DNA from 3 places in the Terrihabitans aquatilis genome. Region 3 is predicted to be linked to each of the others. Evidence: predicted binding sites of a transcription regulator. Region 3 holds the regulator's gene; each other region holds the start of a gene.
What was found. The regulator LexA, encoded in region 3, represses DNA repair genes until DNA is damaged. The targets are predictions, from matches to a motif close to TGTTCNNNNTGTGTTCNG.
Positions count from the first base shown of each region.

Region 1 (3,277 bases), 340 kb from region 3:
GGGTTCGGGTTTCACGAGCCGGCGCAAATCCTGCCGGTCGAGCAATTTCGTCGGGCGATGATCCGGCAGGACGATGAAGGGCAACGCGCTTTTCAGCGGCACATGCAGGCGGGTCAGATCATCCGCGCGGATGGCGCGAACGCGGCGCGCGCGAAGGATACGGTCGACGCTCTTCACGCCGAAACCGGGAACGCGCAGCAATTCCTCGCGGCTGGCCCGGTTCACATCGAGCGGAAAGCGATCACGATTGCGCAGCGCCCACGCCATTTTCGGGTCGATGCCGAGGTCGAGCATGCCGTCGGTTCCGGCAAAGATCTCCGAGGTCTCGAAACCGTAGAAGCGCATCAGCCAGTCGCCCTGATACAGCCGATGCTCACGCACCAGGGGCGGAGCTTGCGGCGGCAGAAGCGAGGACGCATCGGGAATGGGGCTGAACGCCGAGAAATAGACGCGGCGAAGCCCGAACGAGCCATAAAGATTGGCGCTGGTGGCGAGGATCTCGCTGTCGGTCGTGGCGTCCGCGCCGATGATCATCTGCGTGGACTGACCGGCCGGCGCAAAACGCGGCGCCTTCCTTTCGGCTTTCGCCTCGTCGATCCGAAGCCGCATGCGACCCATGGAGCGGCGAATGGCACGCACGTTCTTTTCCGGCGCGAATTTCTCGACACCTGCTTCCGTCGGCAGCTCGATGTTGATCGAGAGGCGGTCGGCATAGCGCCCGGCCTTGGCGAGCAGGAGTTCGTCGGCATCGGGAATGGTCTTGAGATGGATGTAGCCGCGGAAGCCATGCTCCTCACGCAGCCGCCGCGCCACCTCCACGATCTGCTCCATCGTGTAATCCGGAGAGCGGATGATGCCCGAGGAGAGGAACAAACCCTCGATGTAATTACGTTTGTAAAAATCAAGCGTTAGCGTGACGATCTCGTCAACGGTGAAACGCGCGCGCGGCACATTGGATGAGGCCCGGTTCACGCAATACAGGCAGTCGAACGCGCAGGCGTTCGTCATCAGGATCTTCAACAAGGATATGCAGCGGCCGTCCGGCGCATAGGAATGGCAGATACCCGCGCCCTCGGTGGAGCCGATGCCCGCTTTCCCTTTGGAATTGCGCTTGTCCGTGCCGCTCGACGCGCAGGATGCGTCGTATTTCGCGGCGTCGGCCAGGATTTCCAGTTTGCGCTTGATGTCCATGCGCAGATTATAGAGTTCGCTTTTTGTTCTTCAAGTAGAATGACCTGTTGACAAGCCACCGCCACATTGCGCCTTACAACCAGCATGCCGAGATAATCAGGGTCACGATGTTCCGCAGCCTTTACGCCCGCACCATGGCCCTCGCCAGCCATCGGCATGCTGAACCTGCCCTGGCGGCCGTGACCTTCGCGGAGAGTTCGTTTTTTCCCGTTCCGCCCGATGTGATGCTCATTCCCATGGTGCTGGCCCGGCCGGAACGCACCTGGCGCTATGCGCTGATCTGCACCATCACCTCGGTGCTGGGCGGTATTGCGGGCTATGCGATCGGCTATTTCCTGTTCGAGACGGTTGGCCAGGCGATCCTCGATTTTTATGGTCTGGCCGACGAGTTCGAGACGATCGCCGAGAAATACAACGATGTCGGCTGGCTCATGGTGCTGCTGGGCGGCGGCATCACGCCGTTGCCCTACAAGATCATCACCATCGCCTCGGGGCTGACCCGGCTCGATTTCCTCACCTTCGTGATCATGAGCGTTCTGGCGCGCGGCGTGCGCTTTTTCCTCACCTGCGCCCTGCTGAAATGGGGCGGGCCGAGGGCCAAGACGTTTATGGAGGAGAAGTCCGGCTGGGCCTTCGCCATCATCATCGCGGTCATCGTGGCAGGCGTGTTCGCCACAAAATTCGCGTTTTCGTAGCCGCGAACGAAAAAGGCCGGGCGAGAACCCGGCCATCTCCGCGCATCGGATGCGAAAGTCTCAATCCTTGGCGCGTTCCACGTAGCTCGCATCCTCGGTGAGGATCACGATGCGGGTGCCCACCGAGATGTGCGGCGGAACGTTGGTGCGCACGCCGTTGGACAGAACAGCCGGCTTGTAGGAGGAGGATGCCGTCTGGCCCTTCATGGCCGGCTCGGTTTCGACCACTTCGAGCGTCATGCGCTGCGGCAGTTCGAGGCTCAGAGCGAGGCCGTTATAGATCGCGAGCTGCACCTTCATGCCTTCCTGAAGGTAGGGTGCGTAATCGCCCACGACGTCCGCCGGCACGGCGATCTGTTCGTAGCTCTCGGGATTCATGAAGTGGAAGCCCTCGCCGTCCGAGTACAGGAAGGTGTGGTCCTGGTCCTCGACGAAGGCGCGCTCGACCTGCTCGGTCGTGCGGTAGCGCTCCGACACCTTCACGCCGTCCGAGATGCGGCGCATGTCGAGCTGGGTCACCGGCGTGCCCTTGCCGGGATGGATGTTCTCCGCCGTGAGAATGACGTAGAGACGGCCGTCGACCTCGACGACATTGCCTTTGCGGAGCGAGCTGGCGATAACCTTCACGTTCTATCCTTCTGATGGGCCGTCGGGCCGCGCAACTTCCGTTGCCGCCCCTCTCGCACACTTCGCGGCTCCGAGAAAGACCCAATGACCCAAGCCGTGCCCTTCTGGCACCCCGAACATCATGCCCGGCGGCGCGCCCGTCTGAACGCGCGCGGACGTGTGAAGACGGCGATCCGCTCCGTGTTGGAAGCGGAGGGGTTCGTTGAGGTAGAGGCCGGCATCCTGCAAATCTCTCCCGGCAACGAGGCACATCTGCACGCCTTCGCCGCGGATTTCGTGGAGATCGGCGGTGGGCGCGAGCGGTTTTACCTGCACACCTCCCCCGAATTCGCGATGAAGAAACTGCTCGCGGCCGGGGAGCACAAAATCTTCGATTTCGCCCGCGTGTTCCGCAATGGCGAGCGGAGTGCCCTACACCATCCGGAATTCACCATGCTGGAATGGTATCGCACCGGAGCGCCTTACGAGATCCTGTTCAGCGATTGCGTGAATTTCCTGCGGAGTGCCGCCGAGACTGCGGAGTGCCGCCAGATGAACTTTCGCGGCCGCGTCTGTGATCCCTTCGCCGAGCCGGAGCGGCTGACGCTTGCCGAGGCGTTCGAGCGGTTTGCCGGGATCGATCTTCTCGCGAGTGTCTCCGCGCATGAGACCGATCGCGAGGCGCTGGCGGCGCAAACGCGTGCGGCCGGCATTCGCGTGGCCGAGGACGACGTCTGGGCCGACATCTTCAGCCGCGTTCTGGTGGCGAAGATCGAACCCTATCT
Region 1 covers NZ_JBOCUO010000001.1:938,153-941,429, forward strand. The annotation lists gene ACQ6S1_RS04730 (putative DNA modification/repair radical SAM protein) at 1-1,191, opposite strand, end outside; gene ACQ6S1_RS04735 (YqaA family protein) at 1,299-1,886, shown strand; gene efp (elongation factor P) at 1,947-2,513, opposite strand; gene epmA (EF-P lysine aminoacylase EpmA) at 2,598-3,277, shown strand, end outside.
Region 1: a site for LexA is predicted at 1,205-1,222, ahead of ACQ6S1_RS04730 (putative DNA modification/repair radical SAM protein). Genes of this name have one in related genera too.

Region 2 (3,277 bases), 260 kb from region 3:
GGCGCGTCGACCCGTTTCAGGGAATCTCGCATCCGACCGGTGCTCGGCAGCCTTGCCGAGATCGAGGAATGGGCCGCACAGATTTCCGACGAGAATTCCGGTGAGGCGGCCATCCACATCGACACGGGAATGAACAGGCTCGGTCTGGATTTCTCAGGCGCACTCGAAGTGGCGGAACGCCGCTCGGCCGGTAGGCTCGGCTTTCGCCCTTCCCTCCTCATGAGCCATCTGGCGTGTGCCGACGAACCCGGCCATTCATTGACCGCCCGGCAGGTTGACGTTTTCGCACGGGCCGCACGGCTTTTTCCCGGCGTCGCGGCGAGCCTCGCGAATTCGGCGGCAACCCTGTCCATACCCGAATCGTGGTTCGATCTCTGCCGACCCGGCATTGCGCTCTACGGGAGCAATCCGATCCCCTCCGAGCACAATCCGATGCGGCCGGTGGTGCGGCTTGCAGGCCGCATCGTGCAGGTCCGCGCGGTGGATGGCGGCGAAAGCGTGGGCTACGGCGCAGCGCAGACGATGCAGCGTCCGTCCCGCATCGCCATCGTCTCCGTCGGATATGCCGATGGTTTCCTGCGTGCCGGCGGCTCCTGCGACGACCGTGAGGGCACGTTCGCACTTGTCGGGGGACAGCCTTGCCCGCTCGTCGGCCGGATCTCGATGGACCTGCTGGCGATCGATGTCACCGACGTTCCCGAGGACGCGGCGCAGCGGGGCGGCGAAGCGATCCTGATCGGTGACGGTATCGGCGTCGATCAGATCGCGGAACGCGCCGGGACGATCGGCTATGAAATCCTCACAAGCCTCGGCTCGAGGTATGCACGCGCCTACATCGCCTAGGGCAATTCAGGCGGCCGCTTTCGGCACGAAGGTCATCGCTACCCCGTTCATGCAATAGCGCAGGCCTGTGGGCTTCGGCCCGTCGTCGAACACATGTCCCAGATGTCCTCCGCAACGCCGGCAGTGAACCTCCGTGCGGGGCAGCACCAGCTTATAATCCCTGCGCGTGCCTATTGCCTTGGGCAACGGCTCCCAGAAACTCGGCCAACCGGTGCGGCTGTCGAATTTCGTGGCGGACGAGAACAACGGCAATTCGCAACCGGCGCAGACGAACCTGCCTTCCCGATGCTCGTCGTTCAGCGGGCTCGTAAACGGCGCCTCCGTGCTCTCCTGCCGGAGCACGGCGAATTGCTGCGGGGTCAGGATCCTGCGCCATTCCTCGGCGGTTTTCTCGATCTCGAACGATTCGGCCATGGCCGGTGCCACGACGCCACGTCCGCGAAATACGAGAAGGCCCGCAAGCGCCAAGCCGCCAAGAAGAATGCTTCGTCTGCCGACCATGTCCGATCCTCCGATACGAACAGATACGGCGCGGATGCCGCCAGGGCTGCACCGGACCGGTCACGAAGATGAGAGCGGACTCGTGACGTGGGTCAGAATGCGAGTTGCTGCCGATGCGGAACGCCAGATGAGAACATTCAAGGAACAAAATGCTGGCGTTGCGGTGCCATTTTCGGCATCTTGAGGTCCGGGAGAACCTCATGGCACGCGCACGTTCCACTTTTGTCTGCCAAGCTTGCGGCGCCGTCCACAATCGCTGGTCGGGCCGCTGCGACAGTTGCAATGCCTGGAACTCGATCTCGGAGGAAGCCGCCGCCGCGCCGGTCGGCAAGGGTGGCGCGGTCTCCGCACGGGGCGGCCGCCGAATCGAGCTGGAGGGGCTGGGAGGCGTGTCCGAAGAGGCGCCGCGTATTCAGTCTGGCATCGGTGAGCTGGACCGCGTGACCGGCGGCGGCTTCGTGCACGGCTCCGCCATCCTGCTGGGCGGCGAACCGGGCATCGGCAAATCCACTTTGCTGATCCAGGCGTGCGCCGCACTGGCGCGCTCCGGGCACCGAACGGTCTACATCTCGGGCGAAGAAGCGACGGCACAGGTACGGATGCGGGCGGCTCGGCTCGGCCTTTCCGATGCGCCGGTGGAACTCGCCGCGGAGACCAGCGTCGAGGACATCCTCGCGACCCTGGGAAACGGGGCGCCGCCGCGATTCGTCATCATCGATTCGATTCAGACCATGTGGACCGCCAGCGTGGAATCGGCTCCCGGCACCGTCACGCAGGTGCGTGCGGCCTCGCAGGCGCTGATCCGCTTTGCAAAGACTTCGGGTGCGACCGTCATCCTGGTCGGCCATGTGACGAAGGACGGCCAGATCGCGGGTCCGCGCGTGGTCGAGCACATGGTGGATGCGGTGCTCTCCTTCGAAGGTGAGCAGGGCCATACCTTCCGCATCCTGCGCGCCCAGAAAAACCGGTTCGGCCCAACCGACGAGATCGGCGTGTTCTCGATGACGGGCGGCGGGCTGGAAGACGTCGCGAACCCCTCCGCGCTGTTTCTGTCCAGCCGCGACGTCGCAGCGCCTGGCGTGGCGGTGTTCGCCGGCATGGAAGGTACCCGGCCGATCCTTGTCGAGATCCAGGCGCTTGTGGCGCCCTCCTCGCTCGGCACGCCGAGGCGAGCCGTTGTGGGCTGGGATTCGAACCGCCTTTCCATGGTCCTCGCCGTGCTCGAAGCTCATGCGGGACTGCGGCTCGGCAGTCACGACGTCTACCTCAATGTGGCCGGCGGCTTGCGCATCAACGAGCCTGCCGCCGACATCGCGGTGGCTGCCGCACTTGTGTCGTCCTTCGCCGGCGCGGTGCTGCCTCTCGATAGCGTTTTCTTCGGCGAGATCAGCCTGTCGGGTTCCGTGCGTGCCGTGTCCCATGCAGGGTTGAGAATGAAGGAAGCCGCACGCCTCGGATTTGCGCGCGCCATAGGCTCTGCCGGTTCGGGCGAAGGCAAGCCGGAATCGGGCTTGTCTCTGATGGGACTGACAGCACTCGATGCGCTCGTTGCGGAGATCGCGGCACGTGGAGGCCGGGGAGCGGCGCGTGCTCATCCGCAACACCGTCATGTGGCTGATGCGACGGCAGATGAATGATGCGTGACGGCGCGGTTCTGCCCGGCTATAAGGGCGCCGCGCCGCGAACAGACCGCCAAGGGCGACTTCATGTCGATAACGCTTCTCGATTTCATCCTTATTGGCGTGGTTCTGATATCCGCCCTGCTGGCCATGGTCCGGGGCTTTACGCGCGAGGTGCTGTCGATCGCCTCCTGGGCCGCGGCTGGCTTCGCCACATTTTATTTTCTGCCTCTCGTGCGCGATTATGCACGCAGCCAGATCAATCTGGAGCCCAAGATCCTGGTCGATGCGATGACTGGCGGCGCGATCTTCAT
Region 2 covers NZ_JBOCUO010000001.1:338,182-341,458, reverse strand. The annotation lists gene alr (alanine racemase) at 1-843, shown strand, start outside; gene msrB (peptide-methionine (R)-S-oxide reductase MsrB) at 850-1,344, opposite strand; gene radA (DNA repair protein RadA) at 1,545-2,981, shown strand; gene ACQ6S1_RS01765 (CvpA family protein) at 3,051-3,277, shown strand, end outside.
Region 2: a site for LexA is predicted at 1,474-1,491, ahead of radA (DNA repair protein RadA). Genes of this name have one in related genera too.

Region 3 (3,277 bases):
CTGGAAGCCCATCCTCTGGTGACATTGGCTCGTGAAGAGATCGCGGGGCTGCCGCCGGAAGATTGGGACAATGTCATCGTCGCGACCGGCCCCCTCACCTCCGAGGCATTTGCCCAGGCCGTGCGCGATCTGACGGGACGCGATTCCCTGGCCTTCTTCGATGCGATAGCGCCCATCGTGCACTTCGATTCCATCGACATGGATGTGTGCTGGTTCCAGTCGCGTTACGACAAGGCTGGCCCGGGAGGCAGCGGCGCGGACTACATCAACTGCCCGCTGGACCGGGATCAGTACGAGGTCTTCGTGGATGCTCTTCTCACGGGCGAGCGGGTGGACTTCAAGGATTGGGAGGCCACCACCCCATATTTTGACGGCTGCCTGCCGATCGAGGTGATGGCCGAGCGGGGCCGCGAGACCCTGCGCCACGGACCGATGAAGCCCATGGGCCTGACCAATCCGCGCAATCCAAGTGTGAAGCCCTACGCGGTGGTGCAATTGCGCCAGGACAACGCTCTGGGCACCTTGTTCAACATGGTGGGCTTCCAGACCAAGCTGCGCCACGGCGTCCAGGCCGACACGTTTCGGATGATCCCGGGTCTGGAGAAAGCGGAATTCGCCCGTCTTGGCGGCCTGCACCGCAACACGTTTCTCGATTCGCCCAGGCTGCTCGATCGAACGCTCCGCCTGAAGGCGCAGACCCGTTTGCGCTTTGCCGGCCAGATCACCGGATGTGAGGGTTATGTCGAAAGCGCCTCGGTCGGGCTGCTGGCAGGCCGGTTCGCGGCGGACGAGCGGCTGGGCCGGAAACTGGAGATCCCGCCGCCCTTGACGGCCATGGGCGCCCTGCTCGGCCACATCACCGGCGGCCATATCGAAGCCAATGGAGACGAGAACACGAAGCGCAGCTTTCAGCCCATGAATATCAATTTCGGGCTGTTTCCACCCTACGAAGGTGCCTTGAGGGGCGAGAATGGCGAGCGTGTTCGTGGAGCGGCGAAAAGCGCCGCCAAAAAGCGGGCACTGACGGGCCGGGCTAAGGAAGCATTTCAAGCATGGGCAGGTGAGACCGCTGACGGCTGACTGCGTTTCGCGATCCGTCTAAACCATCGTGCAAACCGGATGTTAACCATTGCGGAACACATAAGGAACAGCTACCAATGTGTTCCTGATTTGTTTCGATATTCGGAGAGGCACCATGCTCACGCGTAAGCAGCACGAGCTTCTGCGTTACATCCATGAGCGCCTCAAGGAATCGGGCGTGCCTCCCTCGTTCGACGAGATGAAGGAAGCGCTGAACCTGCGGTCCAAATCCGGCATCCATCGCCTGATCACCGCACTGGAGGAGCGCGGCTTCATCCGCCGGCTGCCCAATCGAGCGCGCGCCCTGGAAGTGCTGAAACTGCCCGAGGCGGTTGCGCCCCGTCTGAGACCCGCAGCCGGCAAGTTCCAGCCCAGCGTGATCGAAGGGGATCTCGGCAAAGCGCGGCTACGGGCTGATGATGACGAGGAAGCGGTGCCGTCCGCGTTCGTGCCCGTCATGGGCCGTATCGCTGCCGGTGTCCCGATCGAGGCGATTCAGACGCGAAGCCACACCATAGCCGTTCCTCCCGAAATGCTGTCCGGCGGCGAGCATTACGCGCTCGAGGTCCGGGGCGATTCGATGATCGAGGCCGGGATTCTCGAAGGTGATCTGGTGGTGATCCGCAAATCGGACACGGCCAATACCGGCGATATCGTCGTGGCCCTTGTCGATGATGAGGAAGCGACCCTGAAGCGGCTGCGCAAACGCGGCGCGTCCATCGCCCTTGAAGCCGCAAACCCGGCATATGAGACGCGTATTTTCGGACCTGACCGCGTGCGGGTTCAGGGACGGCTCGTGGGTCTCATTCGCAGGTATTGAGGCTCGCTCGCCACCGCTTCCGATCTAGAAATCCCCGGTGACGAGGGCCTCTGGATCTGTCTCGTCGTTATCATCTTCGGGCACGGAATCGGCTTCGTTCCCGTCCGAGGCTATCGCGGCGAAGGATGGTCCGGCGGGCGGATGGGTAATCGGGTCCCAGATCCGACGAGCGGTATCGGCGCGCGAGATCGCGAAAGTACCGTCCGGCCGGTGCGTAAGGGCCATGGCGCCACCCTCCGCTAAATCTGTTCCGTCGATAACAAGGCTCTTCGTCCTGCAGTCTGGCGGTGCGATCAACCGCGTCACGACGATCGCTGCGCGTTGGCAATCTTCACGCAGCGCGGCATAGGTCCAATTCAGGGCCAGGAACCCGCCTTTTTCCATCGGAAGCGTGCAGCCGAAGCTGTCGCAATGCACCTCCGCCGCAACGCTCGGATCGCGCGGTGATCGCGTGTCCCCATCTGCGGCAAGCCAGTTCTGCGCCGCGAAACCCGCGAACCGCACCCCACTGACCTGAAGCCGCCCGTCCGGGGCCCTCACCGCTGCCGCGCGACCACCGGCTTCAATGTAGATGTCCGGCCGCCCCGGAAAAGCGGCGAACAGAAGCCCGGCGATGATCGGCGCAATTCCGAGAAGCCGCAGGCGTGTGGTCCATATTGCCGTCCAGCACAGGCCGAGCGCGAGCAGCAAAACACCGACCGGGGAAAAAGCGGCCATCCCGGTATTGGCGCCCGGCCAGGAGGCGATCCAGTACGCGGTCTGGAGCATCAATTCGATGCCATATCCCATGACGATCCAGGCCGGAGCATCCAGCCCAAACGGCATCAATAAGAATCCGATGAGGGCGAAGGGCATGATGAGCGTGCTGACTAGCGGCAGGGCAAGCAGGTTCGACGGCAGGGAATGAAGGGCAATCCGCTGAAAATGGAAGGTCGCGAACGGCGCAGTGGCCAAAGTGGCAAGCACCGTGGTCGCGACGATGCCGCCGAAATACGCAATGACGCGGCCGGATAATCCCGTACGACGGACGTGAGCTTCCTCCTCAAGATGTTGCAGCCGCGCACGCTCATACCAGGCGACAAGCGCCATCACGGCCGCGAAGGACATCTGGAAACTGGGGCCGATCACCGATTCCGGCGTCAGGACGATGGTGCAAAGGGCCGCAAGCGAGAGGTTGCGCATGGTGACCCCCTGGCGGTCGAAGATGACGGCCACGAACACAACGGCGATCATGATGAAGCTGCGCTGCGCTGCAACCTCGACACCCGACAGATACAGGTAACCGCAGGCACCGAGCAGTGCGACGAATGCCCCGATTTTCTTCGCCGGAAAACGAAGTCCGAAGCCCGGAATGAGGACCAGCATCACACGGAGCGC
Region 3 covers NZ_JBOCUO010000001.1:593,671-596,947, forward strand. The annotation lists gene trmFO (methylenetetrahydrofolate--tRNA-(uracil(54)-C(5))-methyltransferase (FADH(2)-oxidizing) TrmFO) at 1-1,080, shown strand, start outside; gene lexA (transcriptional repressor LexA) at 1,196-1,900, shown strand; gene ACQ6S1_RS03020 (ComEC/Rec2 family competence protein) at 1,925-3,277, opposite strand, start outside.